Regions from separate parts of the Listeria sp. Marseille-Q6474 genome, predicted to be linked through region 1. Evidence: a T-box and tRNA genes for the amino acid it is inferred to sense, from the RefSeq annotation. Region 1 holds a T-box; the other holds one or more tRNA genes.

Evidence for each region. The T-box of region 1 lies ahead of glyQ (glycine--tRNA ligase subunit alpha). A T-box ahead of a tRNA ligase gene usually reads a tRNA of that ligase, here a tRNA-Gly.
Region 2: it encodes a tRNA-Gly, which carries the amino acid that the T-box ahead of glyQ (glycine--tRNA ligase subunit alpha) is inferred to sense. The anticodon was not compared.

The regions. Positions count from the first base shown of each region.
Region 1 is NZ_CAMPPS010000001.1:233,347-241,852, reverse strand. It holds gene glyS (glycine--tRNA ligase subunit beta) at 1-2,050, opposite strand, end outside; gene glyQ (glycine--tRNA ligase subunit alpha) at 2,043-2,933, opposite strand; T-box leader at 3,000-3,173, opposite strand; gene recO (DNA repair protein RecO) at 3,214-3,981, opposite strand; gene OC533_RS01160 (DUF4352 domain-containing protein) at 4,119-4,736, shown strand; gene era (GTPase Era) at 4,783-5,688, opposite strand; gene OC533_RS01150 (cytidine deaminase) at 5,685-6,080, opposite strand; gene OC533_RS01145 (diacylglycerol kinase family protein) at 6,105-6,500, opposite strand; gene ybeY (rRNA maturation RNase YbeY) at 6,478-6,963, opposite strand; gene OC533_RS01135 (HD family phosphohydrolase) at 6,980-8,506, opposite strand, start outside.
Region 2 is NZ_CAMPPS010000001.1:725,797-734,302, forward strand. It holds gene OC533_RS03670 (lmo0937 family membrane protein) at 1-79, shown strand, start outside; gene nfsA (oxygen-insensitive NADPH nitroreductase) at 131-871, opposite strand; gene trmL (tRNA (uridine(34)/cytosine(34)/5-carboxymethylaminomethyluridine(34)-2'-O)-methyltransferase TrmL) at 884-1,393, opposite strand; gene queG (tRNA epoxyqueuosine(34) reductase QueG) at 1,414-2,553, opposite strand; tRNA gene OC533_RS03690 (tRNA-Gly) at 2,654-2,724, opposite strand; gene OC533_RS03695 (hypothetical protein) at 2,947-3,090, shown strand; gene OC533_RS03700 (glycosyltransferase family 2 protein) at 3,104-4,051, shown strand; gene OC533_RS03705 (TVP38/TMEM64 family protein) at 4,176-4,781, shown strand; gene lplA1 (lipoate protein ligase LplA1) at 4,816-5,811, opposite strand; gene OC533_RS03715 (MBL fold metallo-hydrolase) at 5,836-6,567, opposite strand; gene OC533_RS03720 (class A sortase) at 6,687-7,355, opposite strand; gene OC533_RS03725 (DNA-3-methyladenine glycosylase) at 7,463-8,086, opposite strand; gene ltaS (lipoteichoic acid synthase LtaS) at 8,344-8,506, shown strand, end outside.

The DNA.
Region 1 (8,506 bases):
CATCCATTTGAGCAAATTCTTTAATAAAGCTTGCTAGTTCGAATAAAAGCGCAAGACGATTGTTTTTTAGTTCATCGTTATCAGTCATCACTAGCGTATTATCGAAATAGCCATCAATTGTTGTACGTAAATCAGCAAATGCTTTAAGTCTTTCAACAATTGTTAAACCAGCATAATCATATTTTAGTTTTTCTAATTTATCGAATAGCTCTTGTTCGTATTCATTTTCAAATAAGTTCGGATCCACTTCTACGCCATCTTCGTATTTTTTAGAAATTTTAACTACTCGTGTTAAAGCTTCGATAGTTGGGCGGAACCACTCTGCATCCGCATGTTTATTTAAGATTTGAGCACGATCAATCAGTTGCGGAATCACATTTGGATCTCCGCCGATAACAGCGTCAATAATATCATGACGAATATGATGTCCTTGTAAAATAACACGTAAACGATTTTTCAAGAAGGTCTGCACTTCTTTTTTCACATCTGCACTTGGTAATTCAGTAGCACCTTCTGCACGTTCCATGTCCACTATACGAGAAATAACTTCAAGCATTGGAATGTCCCAACCATTTGCTTGGATAATGCGCATCGCCCCAAAAGCACTACGACGTAAACCAAATGGATCAGCAGAGCCAGTTGGTACAATATTTACACAGAAGAAACCAATTAATGTTTCTAATTTATCCGCAATTGCGATAAGGGAACCTAGGTCTGTTTGCGGTAAAACGCCTTCTGCTGAACTTGGTAAATAATGTTCGCGAATGGCTGTTGCGATTGCTGGTTTTTCACCTTGTAATAAGGCGTATTTTTCGCCCATTAAACCTTGTAGTTCCGGGAATTCACCAACGATATTGGTTACTAAATCAAATTTATAAATATTTGTTAAGCGGATAATGTCTTGTTTATCTTCTTCTTGCCAATTTAAGTAATCAGCAAGCATCAATGCCACTTTTTGCACACGTTTCATTTTTTCTGTCAAAGTACCTAATTTTTCATGGAAAACGATATTTTGTAATTTAGCAACTGCTTCGTCAATGGTTATTTTTAAATCTTCTTGATAGAAGAAATCAGCATCTGACAAACGAGCGCGTAGTACTTTTTCGTTTCCTCGTGCCACTGTATCTAGATTTTCATGGTTACCATTACGAACGGTTACAAAATGAGGCAATAATTCTCCTTCTTGGCTGAAAACTGGGAAGTAACGTTGGTGTTCTTTCATCGTCGTAATTAAAACTTCTTCAGGTAGTTCCAAATATTCTTTTTCAAAATTACCCGCTAATACAGTTGGATATTCGACAAGATTAGTTACTTCTTCTAATAAGTCGTCATCTTCTCTGATTTGCCAATTTTCCATTGTTTCTAATTCACGTAATTGTCCTACAATAGCCTGTTTGCGTTCACTAGCATTAACAACGACAAATTGTTCTAATAATGCATGTGGATAGTCGCTCGGTTGATTGATTGTAGCTGTTTTTCCTAAGAAACGATGACCACGGGAAGTATTACTAGTTGAGACACCAGTGATTTCAAATGGGATAATTTCTTCGCCAAACATTGCGATAAGCCATTTGATTGGGCGAATATAACGTAAATCATTACTACCCCAGTGCATACTTACTGGGAAAGTCATACTTGTTACTACTTTTTCTAGGCTTGGAAGTAACACGGTTGTTTTTTCGCCGATTACTTCTTTTTTAATGTAAATATATTCCACACCTTTAATTTCGCGAAAAGTTAAATCTTCTGGTGCTACTTTTTGACTTTTGGCGAATCCTAATGCAGCTTTCGACCAGTTACCTTCGTCGTCTAGAGCGATTTTTTTGGCAGGGCCTTTTGCTTCTTCCACACGATTAGCTTGTTCTTCAGCCATTTCTTCTACTAGGACAGTTAAACGTCTTGGTGTAGAATAAGTTTTAATTTCTTTAAATTCGATTTGGTTGTCTTTTAACCAATCTGTCACTCGTTTTTCCAGTTGTAATACAGAGCTAGTCACATACTTCGCTGGCATTTCTTCTAAACCAATTTCTAATAAAAAGTCTTTACTCATGACGTTTTCCTCCCTCTTCTTTGACTAATGGGAAGCCAAGTTTTTCTCGTGATTCATAAAATGTTTTGGCGATACGTCTTGCTAAGTTTCTGATACGACCGATATACTGTGCTCGTTCAGTTACTGAAACAACACCGCGAGCATCTAATAAGTTAAAAGTGTGCGAACATTTTAATACATAGTCATATGCTGGGAAAACTAGTCCTTCTTGCATTTGACGAGCTGCTTCTCTTTCATATGTGTCAAAAAGAGTTAATAGCATATCTGTATTAGAAGTTTCAAAGGCATATTTGGAGTTTTCGAATTCTGCTTGGAAGAAAATATCGCGATAGCTAATACCTTCTGTCCATTCTAAATCAAATACATTTTCTTTATCTTGAATATAACTTGCTAAACGTTCCACACCATAAGTAATTTCAGATGTAACTGGGAAACATTCTAAGCCGCCTACTTGTTGGAAATAAGTAAATTGAGTGATTTCCATCCCATCTAACCATACTTCCCATCCAAGTCCTGCGCATCCTAACGAAGGGTTTTCCCAGTTATCTTCCACAAAACGAATATCATGTTCTAACGGGTTAATTCCTAATTTTTCTAATGAGCCAAGGTAAAGCTCTTGAATGTTGTCAGGAGAAGGTTTCATCACTACTTGAAATTGATGATGTTGGAATAATCTGTTTGGGTTTTCTCCGTAACGGCCATCTGCTGGACGACGAGAAGGCTCCACATAACCTGCTTTCCAAGGTTCTGGACCAATTGCTTTTAAGAAAGTATAAGGGCTCATTGTACCAGCACCTTTTTCCACATCATACGATTGCAACATAATACAACCTTGTTCGGACCAATAATCTTGTAACGTTCTAATCATTGTTTGTAAATTCATTGCTTCCACCTCCAAAATAATTCAGCCAATATAAAAACTCTCGTCTCTATATGCTGATTTAAAGCATATAGGGACGAGAGTTATCTCGCGGTTCCACCCTATTTGGAATTTAAACAATTCCCACCTTGATTTCGCTGTACTCCAGAACGCCTTCACAAAAAGTTAAATATCCGGCTCACACCACACCCGAACTCGCTAAAAATAGAGCTTTTTGTTACTATTTTCCTTCAATGTACCTATTAGTTGATATATTAAAAGATACTGTATTTTTGCGAAAAAGTCAATCATCGCTATCTTTTTTTAACATATTTTCCCATTTATCCATATCACGTAAAAATTTCCTGCTTTTTAAATATAAACCAGAATATTCGTCGTAATAAGTATCAATAGCTTTTTGGAGCCATTCTTTTGTTTCTTGCTTCACATCAATATTGCCTAATCGGCCTAATTGAAATATAAAAAATAGCCTTAAAAGTTTTACTACATTTTCCGGTAAATGCATCCGGTAGCGGTCTTTATCAAAGCAGCGATGGCAAATAATTCCGTTACTTCTTGTTGAAAAATCAAAATGTCCTGTCGTCTCCCCGCAAATAGCGCATTTATCCATAGTTGGGTAAAGTCCTAACACAGGTAACATTTTCATTTCATAAATTTGGGTTAGAATTTGCGAATCATATCCTTCATCAATGTCACGTAAAATTTGAAAAGTTAGCTCATATAAATATGGATTTGGCTGGCGTTCTTCGGTTGCTTTATCCAATAACTCGCATACATAAGTGGCATAAGCCGTCATAAAAATATCTTGTTGAATGGAAGAAAAATTTTCGATAACTTCTCCTTGTTGAAGCGTACCAAGCCCGTTTCCCCCAAAAAAAGTGAAGTATCCATTTGTAAATAATTGTGTTACAGCAGCTAATCTACTTTTGGTTTTTTTTGCGCCACGAGCAACCACACCAATTTTTCCAAATTCACGCGTATACATGCGGACTATTTTATCTGATTCACGATAACTCGTCTGTCGTATCACGATTCCTTCGCATTTTTCCATGTGGCAACCCTCCTTTTTCATTCTTTTTATTATAACATTTTCTAAACGATTGTGTCTTTTTATATTTTTTGCTATCTTTCCGCGACTTGCTATTGTAAAATAGAGAAAAAGGCAAGAAAGAAAGGATTTTTTATTCTATGGATATGTTACTTATATTATTGATCAGCTTGTTTATACTCACATTCATAGGTGTAGTTGTGGGAATTATTTTGCTTATTGTTAGAAAGGAAAGATGGGCCGGCATTATTGTCGCTGGATTATCATTTGGTATTGGTTTTTATGTATTGTTAGCTGGGTTAAACTTAGCAACAGTTAGTTTACTTCAAGGCTTTAATAATCCATTTTCTTTTTACGGTGGTAGTGGTACCGATGTTTATACTAATGATTATGCAGAAAGCTATGACGAAGATTATTATAATGATTATACGGATGTAGATTATGGTGAGCCTGTTGTTTTAGAAAATGACAGCACTATAACTGTTTATAAACCTGAAGTGTCTCAAAAGAATGATGGTTATGATATTTATAAAGTCAAAGTGAAATTTGAAAATACGGGCACTGATCCTCTTCCGTTTTATTCAGAGGATATCTCGTTGTACGATGATGCCGCTGAAGATTATGGACAACAAATTACCGAAGATAGTTTCACTGGTGATGTTCAGCCAGGTGAAACAAAAGAGTTAACACTTTATTATGAAGTATATAATTTTGGTCCTTATAGTATAGAGTATGACAATTATAGCTGGACTGAATAAATAAAAAGCATCTGGTACACAAATTTGTGTACCAGATGCTTTTTTATTAATATTCTTCGCGGTCAAAACCATAATCATGTAAATAATGTTCTTTGTCACGCCAATTTTTTTGAACTTTTACCCAAATTTCTAAGAATACTTTGGAGCCGAGCAAACTTTCAATTTCTTTCCTTGCTCGCATACCAATTTGCTTAAGCATTTGGCCTTGTTTACCAATAATAATGCCTTTTTGTGTACTTCTCTCCACAATAATAGTTGCATTAATAGTTAGTTTTTCTGTTTTAGGATTTTTTTCAATGCCTTCAATAACTACAGCAACAGAATGCGGTACTTCTTCACGCGTTAATTGTAAAACTTGCTCACGAATTAATTCAGAAATAATAAAGCGTTCTGGGTGATCGGTAATTTGATCTTTTGGATAATACATTGGGCCGATTTCAAGGTTAGCATTCGTTTGTTCTAATAAATTAGGAACATTGTTTCCCTCGAGCGCAGAAATCGGAATTATTTCTTCAAAATCCATAAGTTCCCGGTACTGTTCAATAAGTTTTATTAAATCTTCTGGGGAAATTAAGTCAATTTTATTAATTAAAAGAAATACAGGCGTTTGGACGTTTTTAAGCTTTTCAATGATAAATTCATCCCCTCGGCCAAAACCGGTGGAAGCGTCGATAACAAAATAAATCAAGTCTACTTCTTGAAATGTGTTTAAGGCGATTTTTACCATAAAGTCGCCTAATTTATGTTTTGGTTTATGTATCCCTGGTGTATCGATGAAAATAATTTGTGATTCGTCTGTTGTAAATACGCCTTGAACTTTATTTCTAGTTGTTTGCGCTTTATCACTCATAATCGCAATTTTTTGACCAATAATATGGTTTAATAAAGTTGATTTACCAACGTTCGGTCGCCCAACTATAGCGACAAATCCTGATTTAAATGGTTCACTCATAACATATCCTCCGATGTGAATGCGCCTGGTAAAAGGTCTTTCACAGTTACCGTCGCTGTTTTTCCTGTTAAGTTTGTTAAAATTACTGGCATATCTGGCGCACAAAATTCACTAATTACTTGTCTGCATGCCCCGCAAGGCGATACAGGTCCCTCTGTATCTGCTACTACAACTAATTGTTTAAAATCTCTTTTTCCTTCAGATACAGCTTTGAAAATTGCTGTCCGTTCAGCACAGTTTGTTAGGCCGAAAGAAGCATTTTCGATATTACAACCTAACACGACTTCATCATCTTTCGTTACAAGAGCTGCTCCAACTGGAAATTTCGAGTAAGGAACATACGCAAATTCTCTTGCTTGTTTAGCGAGTGAGATAAAATTATTTTCTTTCATTTACCAAGTCACAATCCCTTCTTTTTATAAAAACATCTGACAAAAGTATGGTATGAATATAATTAGTCCGATAAAACTTGCCACAATTGCCGCAAGTAAAACTGCACCAGCAGCAACATCTTTTGCTTTTTTCGCTTCATCAATGTATTGCTCTGTTGCAACATCCACGGCTCTTTCAATTGCTGTATTGACCATTTCTAACGTTAATACACCAAAAATAGATAGAATTAATAAAATCCATTCAGATCTAGTCACATGAAAGAAAAAGCCACAAATAACTACCGCAAGTGCCGCAAATGTATGAAACCTCATATTTCGTTCTTCTAAAAAAGCAGTTTTCAGTCCGGTAAAAGCGTGCTGAAAGGACTCTGCATAGTTTTTACTACGTTTATACTTTCTATCTTTCGAGTCCATAAGCATCCAACACTTCTTTTTGTAAGCCAAACATTACTTTTTCCTCGTCAGGCTCCATATGATCATAACCAAGCAAATGCAGTAATCCGTGAACTGCTAGAAAACCTAATTCTCTTGCTTTTGTATGTCCGTAATCTTTCGCTTGTTCTTCTGCTTTTTCAGTTGAAATGATAATATCACCGAGCATTCGTGGAGTTTCGAGGTCAAAATCTCCCCAGTCAATTTCTGTTTCGCCGTCGCCCATTTCTTCTAGTGCAAACGAAATAACATCTGTTGCTTGGTCTTTATTGCGATACTCTCGATTTATCTCTTGAATGCCTTCGTTTGTCGTAAATGTAAGAGAGAGTTCAGTGCCTTCCTCGATTTTTAAATAACCGGCTGCAAATTGCAGAATGTTTTCAACTAGCTGTTTATCTTCATCTGGTAAATTATTTGTTTCATCCAGTAAGTCTATTTCTAAGACCGTCATCTTTTGTCCTCCTATTTCAATCTTTGTCATCAGGATATTGAATTCGTTGATGATATATTCCGTTCAATGTGGCAATTAGAGTGTCACGAATAATTTTAATTTCTTTGATGGTAATATCGCATTCAGTAAATTGCCCATCTAGGAAACGATCTTTAATAATTCCATCGATAATTTCTGTTATTTTGGCCATTGTAGGTTCTGAGGAAGAACGAACAGCCGCTTCCACACTATCAGAAATATTGATTATCGCAATTTCTTTTGTTTGAGGTTTTGGCCCACTATAACGGAAATCTGCTTCTTTTACATCTGGGTTTGTTTCTTTAGCTTTATAATAAAAGTATTTAAGTAACGTTGTCCCGTGATGTTGTAAAGCAATGTCAATAATCGGTTGAGGCATATGATTTTCTTTTAATATTTCCGCCCCGTCTTTAGTATGCGAAAGAATTATATCACGACTTTGCTCTGGTGTCAGCCTATCATGCGGGTTAATCCCTTGCAATTGGTTCTCCACAAAATACGGCGGACGTAATGTTTTACCAATATCATGATAAAAACAACCAACGCGGACAAGTAAACTATTTGCTCCAATTTTATCCGCACATGCTTCAGCTAAATTCGCAACCATCATGCTGTGGTGATAAGTTCCTGGAGCTTTCATTAATATTTTCTTGAGCAGTGGATGATTCGGATTCGCTAATTCTACTAATCGGCTCGTAGTTAATAAACCAAAAATAGTTTCAAAGAGCGGAATAACTCCGACACCGAGAATAAATGCACCAAATCCTCCTAAAAAGGCATAACCAATTGCCATTAAAGTAGACACTTGAAGTAGCGTACTATTATTAACTAACAATAAAATCAAGACATATACCATATTGATTAAACCTACCATAAAGCCTGAAAACATGATGGCAGAACGTCGACTATAATCCCGTAAAGCTACTACACTCGTAATTCCACTTAATAAAATGAAAATCGCAATTCCACTAGTTGAATCATTTTGAAATGCAAACAAACTAGTTACAGCAATATATAGCACACTTAAAAAGGCATACTTCTCATTCAGTAAGATTTTAAGTATCATCGGTGCAAATGCTGCTGGGAATAAAAAGGCGATATTAGATATATTCTGATTTTCTAAAAACAAAATAATCATTAACATGAATAAAGAAACGACATATACAGAAGAAAAAATCAGCATCGTTTGCATTTTTTTTGCTTTTGAAATGGTTTGTTTTTTTGTATATAAGAATAGAAGTGCTGCAAGTGCAATAATAAAAACGGCAAAGCCAGCATATTGTTTGACTGGCATTTTTTGATCTAATAGATGTAGCATGTTTAACTGACGATAGGTTTCTCGGTCTACAATTTGCCCTTCTTGCACGATAACTTGACCTTGTAAAATTTTCACTGGAACAACAGATTGGGCAGCTTCTTTGCGCCGTTCATCAGTTTGTTCTTCATTATAAATTTCATTTGGGACAATTGCGTATGAGACAAGCACTTTGGATACGTTTTTGTAATAAGAAGATATAGCAGACAA
Region 2 (8,506 bases), 490 kb from region 1:
AATTAATATCTTGCTAGTAGTAGTGTTAATACTCGTTATTTGGAACTTAATTCAAATGGCTAGGAATAAACGTAAATAACTGAAAAAAGAGCGGTTTGGCGCATTACGATAATGCGCCAAACCACTCTTTTTATTTTTGATTTAAATGTTGCTTTTGTAAAAAATCTTTTAAGTCTAACCGGCTTTTTCTTCCAAGCCCCCGTGCAATTTGCTCGGACCAGCCTTCTACTCGTTTTCCTGCTGTTCGTTCATCGTAGTAAGTTTTTATTTGTTCATCGTATTCTGCTAAAATTGCTGGATTCATTTTTTGATAAGTATTTTCGTGATAAACCAAGTCTTGCGGTAATCTAGGTTTGGCTTTTTCTTTGCCTTTAATCGGGTGACCTATTGTTAGACCAAATAACGGCATCGTATATGGTGGTAAATCAAGAATTTCGGCAATTTGCCCTACGTCATTACGAATTCCTCCGATAAAGCAAATACCAAATCCTAACGACTCTGCGGCAACAGCCATATTTTGCGCGGCAAGTGCGGCATCAATGATGGAAACAAGCCATTTTTCTGAAGTTTCTAGTGCGGCTGTGTCTACTTGATGTTCTTCTAGGATGGCTTGGTGTCTCGCTAGATCAGCAACAAAGATAAATAATTGTCCTGTTTGTACAGTGTATGGTTGATTTCCCGCAATAACAGAAATTTGTTCTCGAATTTTTTTATCTGTTATTCCGATTATAGAGTATGCTTGAACAAAACTAGATGTAGATGCGGCCTGCGCACTTTTAATAAGTAAAGCTAATTCTTCTTCTGTTAAAGCTTTATCTTCAAAGTTCCGTACTGAATAATGACCTAAAATGGCATCTATCGCCTGATTCATCCTAACTCCCCCTTAGTCTTTAAAGATTTTCCGATCGTAATTTGGTTCTTGTAAAAGCGCGCCAAAACTCTGTTGACGTAACGCTTCATATGCTAAAACTGCTGCGGTGTTAGATAAATTTAAAGACCGAATATGATCTGTCATTGGAATCCGTAAACAATTTTCCTCATTTGCTTGTAAAAGTTCATCAGGCAAACCAGTAGTTTCTTTTCCAAAAACAAAGAAATAATTTTTATTTGGATCACTATAGTCAACGTCACTATAAACATGCCGTCCGAATTTAGTAATATAGTAGAATTCTCCACCAGCATTTTTTTCGAAAAACTCATCTAGGGAATCGTAATAGGAAAGTTTCACATTATCCCAGTAGTCCAGTCCGGCGCGTTTTAACATTTTATCATCTGTGGAAAAACCAAGTGGACGAATTAAATGTAAATAAGTATCTGTTCCAGCACATGTTCTTGAGATATTTCCTGTGTTTGCAGGGATTTCTGGTTGATATAGTACGATATGGTTTGGCATTTCTTTTCACCTGGTTTCTATTAATTTGGTATTGCTGTTAATTCTTGGAGTACTTGTTCATCTTGTTCGTTTTGGAGCGCTTTTTGGACAGCTTCTTCAGCTTGTTCCCCGCCGATTTTACGTAAGGCCCATCCAGCGGTTCCTCGAATGACTGGTCTCGGATCATTTTCCAAGCAATCAATTAAGTCTGGTACTGCGGTTTTATCTTTATAACGAGCTAAAATAATTATCGCATTTCGTTGGATTGGCTTTTTCCCACGCCATGAACCAGCCATATCACCAAACTGCTCTTTGAAAGCGCGATTTGAAATATGTAGCAGTGGCTTTAACTCGGGACGAACAAGTTCCGGGTCCGGCTCCATTTCCTCATGAAAATGAAAATCATGACCGCGATTATATGGACAAACTACCTGACAAGTATCACAGCCATACAAACGATTATGCAATACTTCGCGATATTTTTCATCTAGAAAGTCTTTTGTTTGGGTGAGGTAGCTTAAACATATTTTCGGATTCATTTTCCCTTCACCTAACAAGGAACCTGTTGGACAAGCTTTAACACATTGGTTGCAGCTGCCACACAAGTCGCTAGCAGGCGTATCTGGTTCAAAAGGAATATTGGTTATCATTTCCCCTAAATAAACCCAAGAGCCGAATTCTGGCGTTATAAGCAGCGTGTTTTTCCCGCGCCAACCAATGCCAGCTCGTTCTGCCACAGCCACATCCGATAATTCACCAGTATCTACCATAGATTTCATTCGTACATCAGGCAAACGCTCACTTAAAAATTGTTCCAGTAGAGCTAATTTCTCTCGTAAAACAGTATGATAATCGATGCCCCACGAAGCTCTAGCAAAAACGCCACGTCTTGCTTCTTTTTTGCTGGTAGGCGCTTCTTTTAATTTAGATGGGTAAGCAAGTGCAATAGCAATAATCGACTGGGGTTCTTTGAAAATAAGCTCTGGATAAACACGCTCATCAATAACCGGATGCTCAAACCCTGTAAAAAGATCTAACGCTTCAGCTTCTAGTAACCGTTCCTTTAAAAATAAAAAAGGGTCTGCTGTCGTAAAACCAATTTTTTGAATTCCAATTTCATGTGCATAAGCAATTAGCTCTTCTTTTAGCGCTGCGTAATTTGATTCTGGCTTCACTATCATCATTCCCCCTTTCCTTATTTTCAGGCAATAAAATAAACGCAATGCTTCGCTTAGAAAGGTCGAAACACTGCGTTGATAACAGGATTTATAAAAAATATAAAGCGGGTGATGGGAATCGAACCCACGACAACAGCTTGGAAGGCTGTAGTTTTACCACTAAACTACACCCGCACAGTAAGTAGTTCTTAGTGTTTTAACAACTTTTATATAATACCATTCTATGTTAGTTTTGACAAGACTTTTTCTGGAATTTCTTTGTAAAAAATAAAATCCTACTATATTTATGATTTTCAAGGCTTTTTACTAACTTGCTTATATGCTGTGAAATAAATATTGATTCTCTCCCTTAAGTAGTAAAGCTTCTGAACCAAATGTGGTAAAATGGATGAAGAAATGGTAAAGAGATCGCTTGCTTTAAGTGGCATTGTCCCACTTTTTTCAAACGACGATACTACTTCTAGTGCATCACAAACTATAGAAGTAAGAACAACAGGGATAAATGGTACTAGTGGCGGGACGCTTTATCAACTTAATTAAGGATGTGTGAAATATGGAAAAAAATATTGAATACTCCTGTATAGTCCCTGTTTTTAACGAAGAAGAAGTTCTACTAAAAACTTACGGGAGACTTACAGAGGTCATGCAGACACTTGACGGTCCCTACGAAATTATTTTTGTAAATGATGGTAGTCGTGATTTAACGAAGAGTATGTTGCAAAAATTAAGTGCGGAAGATAGTTGTGTAAAAGCAATCCATTTTTCGAGAAATTTTGGGCATCAGATTGCTATTACTGCTGGCGCCAATTATGCGCATGGTAAAGCAGTTATTGTTATCGACGCAGATTTACAAGATCCCCCTGAGTTAATTATTGAAATGGTAGAGAAATGGAAAGAAGGCTACCAAGTTGTTTACGCCCAACGTCTGAAACGAAAAGGGGAGACTTTCTTTAAAAAACAAAGTGCTTCTCTCTTTTATCGTATTTTAACTAAATTAACGGATATTAATATTCCGGTTGATACTGGTGACTTCCGACTCATGGATGCGCAAGTTTGTCGAGAGCTAGCTGGCTTACATGAAAAAAATCCTTTTGTTCGCGGGCAAGTTAGTTGGCTTGGATTTAAACAAACAGCTCTTCACTATGAACGCGATGAACGCGCGGCTGGAGAAACAAAATATCCACTCAAAAAAATGATTAAATTATCTATAGACGGAATTACATCATTTTCTTATCGTCCATTAAAACTCGCAAGTTACCTTGGGGTTTTAACAGCTTTCATTGGTTTTATTTACTTAATTATTGTGCTTTTCCAACGATTCTTTACTGATACAACATTAACTGGCTGGACTTCTATTATTATTTTACAACTTGTTTTTGGCGGGACGATTCTTTTCATTCTTGGCTTAATTGGTGAATACATTGGTCGAATTTATGATGAAGTAAAAGACCGCCCGCTTTACATTATTGAAGAAGAAAATGGTTTTTCTGACCAAAAATAATATATAATTAAAATCCTGGTTGATTTGCTAGGATTTTAACTATATTCAAGCTGTTTTATTAGCGCTTTATCATTTTTATGTGAGAAAATAAAGTATGTTTTTAAAGACTACTGGAGGCTTGCTTATGACATTTTGGCAGGATATGATGAATTTCTTTTCTTATGATAATTTAATGTACTGGCTAAGTGAGTATCGGAATTTAGGTCCACTTTTAGCTTTTTTCTTACCTTTTATTGAAGCGTTTTTACCTTTTTTACCATTTATTGTTTTTGTTGTAGTTAACGTTAATGCATACGGACTGTTTGGCGGCTTTTTAATATCCGTTACAGCTGCAATTGCAGGTAGTTTATGTGTTTTCTTGTTAGCTCGAAAATTTGGGCAGACTCGATTTTTGCGATTTATTTCCGGACATAAACAAATTAAACGAGTAATGGAATGGATTGATAGACATGGTTTTAGTCCGATTTTCATTTTACTTGTAATGCCTTTTACACCATCTTCTGCTGTAAATATCGTTGCAGGTCTCTCTAAAATAAAAGTTTACCAATTTATCTTAGCGCTTGTAGGTGGGAAATTAATCAAAGTCTTTGCGATTAGCTATATTGGTTATGATTTCGTAGACTTAATTCACCAACCACTTAAACTGGCTATTTTAGCTGTTTCTGTCGTTATTTTATGGTTTGTCGGAAAACGGCTGGAACATTGGATGTCAGGAAAAAATCTTAAATAAAAAAGAAAGCACGCGGAATGCGTGCTTTCTTTTTTTAATAAAGTAAATCTAAAAATTCATCTTTTGTAATGTTACCAAAGTATTCTTTTACTTCTATATCTGCTAAAGCTTCAGCCAATGCTTCACGCTTATAAGTTGTGTTGACTAATTTCTCCTCAATATCTGCCACATTTTTTACGCCAAAGAAGTCACCAAAAATCTTAATATCTGTAATAACTCCTTTTTGTACGTTTAAGCGAACATCGACTGCTCCAACTGGAAAACGTTTTGTCCGTGTTAAATCGAATTTTGGAGATTTTCCGTAGTTCCAGTCCCAATTGCCATAACGCTTAGCAGAAATTTCATGGATTTTTTCCCAATCTGCAGCGGTTAATTTGTATTCTTTCACATCTTCTACTTTTTCCACGTTAAAAATGTAAAGCAATAATAAATCGCGGAATTCTTCGGTAGTCATTTCTTGATCCATAAAATCAGAAATATTCGCTACACGACTACGAACTGACTTAATTCCTTTTGATTCAATTTTATCTTTACGTGGTTTTAGTGATGCAGCGACATTATCTAAGTTCAAATCATACATTAAAGTACCGTGCGAGAACATTTTTCCTTTTGTTGCAAATTGCGCATTTCCTGATACTTTAAAACCATCGATTAATAAATCATTACGTCCTTTTAATTCCGCATTTACGTCTAAACGTTTAAGAGCTTCCACAATCGGTTGTGTAAACTTCGCAAAATTATGGAACGATTCGCCGTCGTCATCTGTAATAAAACTAAAATTCAAGTTACCTTCATCATGATAAACAGCGCCACCACCTGAAAGTCTACGCACCACAATTACGTCATTTTTCTCGACATATTCTGTATCGATTTCTTCTACCGTATTTTGATTCCGACCAATAATTATCGATGGCTTATTAATGTAGAAAAGTAAAACCGGTTCATCTAACTTCAATTCGGTTAAAATAAATTCCTCAACTGCTAAATTAATACGCGGATCTTTTTCATTATTATTATCTATAAAATACATACCCCAAACCCCTTTTCTTCTATATTAAAATGTTTTCGTAAATCCTTTTGATGCGAGTGCAATTTCTCCGGTGTAAATAGCTGCTGCTTCTTGTTTCAATACTTCTAAATCACCAACTTCTGGTAAATGGCTGAGGAGTAACGATTTCACATTTGCTTCTTTAGCAATTTTTGCGACTTCGGTACTTGCCATATGAACTTTTGTTTTTCCAGCTAAATCATGGAAAAAGTTCGTATCTGTTACGAGTAAATCTGCGTTTTCTGCAAAAGGAATAAAACTATCTTGATAAGCGCTGTCTGCGGTGTATACAAAGATTTTTCCAGCTGCTTCAATTCGCATGGCATAACAAGGTACTGGATGAACTGTTTTTAAGAAGGTTACTTTAAACGGTCCGATTTCAAGCGTGTCATTTGCTTTATACTCCACTGCTTTTGTTACATTCGCCATTTCTAAATAAGAATAGCCACGTTCATCTTCTTTGTGCCCATAAATAGGTAAGACAGGTGGTTTTTCTTTTTTTTGCGACAACAAACGAATGTGCTGCAAAATCCCTACGTCTGCTACATGATCTGGATGGTAATGAGAAATTATTGCGGCATCAATGTCATCAGGATCAATGAAGTTTTGCATGATGGAAACGGCACTTGCCCCCACATCAATTAATAACTTAAATCCAGCTTCTTCTAGCAAATAACTCGATGTGCCTTCGTTCGCTACCGGATATCCGCCCCAATGTCCAAAAACGGTTAGTTTCATTACTGCACTTCCTTTCTCAAAATAAACCTCATTTATATGATACAACATTTATAATAAAAGGAGAAATTATCCAGATAAAAAGACAGCTAAGAAAATCTGCTGCCTTTTTAAAATTTTACTTATTTACTAGGGAAATATTTATTCTCTAGTTCTTTTGTTAGTTTTTCTGTTTTATCTAGCTCACCAACTGCAACAAATCGTTTCGTCGTTTCCGTTGGCTTATCACATGTGATTAATGTGATTCTAGCGTCTTTCGTATTATCTATCACGCTTACTTCTGTTTCATCAATTGTTTTTGTTTCAGTAACTGTATATTCATATAAATTTACGAGGTCAGTCAGGTAAATCTTGTCGCCTTCTTTTACCTTCATAATTGGACCAAATAGCATTGATTCATTACGCATATGGTGCCCCGCTAATGGATAGTTACCTTTACCCATTACTTGGTCAGAACGCATTGTTGTTGCTCCTGCAAGTAAATTAGCAGTGTTGGTTCCTTTAAATACTAGTAAGTTAACGTCTACAGAAGGAACAGCTATCGAGCCAATAACGGCATCTTTGTCATAGTCTGCTGCACCTTTGATGACAGAGGTCATAGATGGAAGTTGTACACTTTCAAAATCAAATGTAGCGTCTTTGTCATTGTTTTTCTTTAAATCGGATGCATTGTATTGATCGATTGTTTCATGGCCACTCATATATTTTACAATGCCGTTTTTAATGAATGGGGAAAAAATTAATAGTAAACCGATGATTAAAATAACGATTGCGATTGTTTTCTTTAACATATTATTCCTCCTTGTAACTATTTCATTATATAGTAGCTACTCTGATGAAGCAAAGGAAATCAGCCGCCTTATTGAAGTATTTTTGCACCTGTGACAAATTTGTAAAGTTATTCCCAAATATAGTCTGAAATTTGTCTTTTACGTTGCGCTGAAATATACGGGCTTCCTTTAGCTGTGAACCTTAGAGGATAATGGGTCGCGATACCTTTATTTGGAACACCAATTCGATTAGTTGCTTCTATTATATGTGGCACTTTTGCCCTTTCTAACCAAATATTGCTATCAAAAAGAGTTTTCCCATAATCTTGCATACTTAATCCTAAAGCTTGCGTTAATTTACCCGGGCCGTTCGTTAATTCAAAGCCAGTTTTCAAAAAACGATTTTGTTCCATTTGTTCGATGGACTCTTTCGTTGGTTCTAATGCTCTAATTAAAACAGCTTCCGGAATGCCTTCTCGCATCGTAATAAAGTTTAATAATACTTGCTGGTGCATTTGATACGTATAAATCGTTCCTGGAGTGCCGAACATTACTTCAGTCCGCTTGGTTCGTAAGTTTTTAAAACTATGGGCTGCCATATCTGTTGCCCCGAGATAGGCTTCCGTTTCAACAATGTAACCAGAAAGAGTATAATTACCTATTTCATGCACGAGTCTCATCCCTATTATATCTCTAGCTAATTCAATGGTAGTTTTATTTTCAAAAAAAGTTGGAGTGATTTTAGCGTTCATTTTATACCTCCTATTTCACTTTTTATTCTAGCAGAATTCTAGTCAAAATGGTTCTTTTTTGACTAGTTATATCAGCCTATTTCCCCTAAAATCCTACTTCAGACGTATGTGTTATAACTTGCCTTTTATTAATCTTGTGTTAGAATTATGTTAAAGTGGGTGCTGTATGAAATTGTTTTTTTACATATTACAGCTTCTTTTTTTCATTTCAAAAACAACAATTAAAACGAGTAAATAGTGTGTAGGAGAGGTGTTTCATGAAGGATTGGAAAATAAAAATCCAAACGTTTTTAAGCAAAAATTATGGGTTTTTTGTTCTAGCCGTCATTCTTTATTGGCTAAAAACGTATATTGCATATCAACTTGAATTTAAACTTGGTATTGAGAACCTTATGCAGCAAATTTTGCTGTTCATAAATC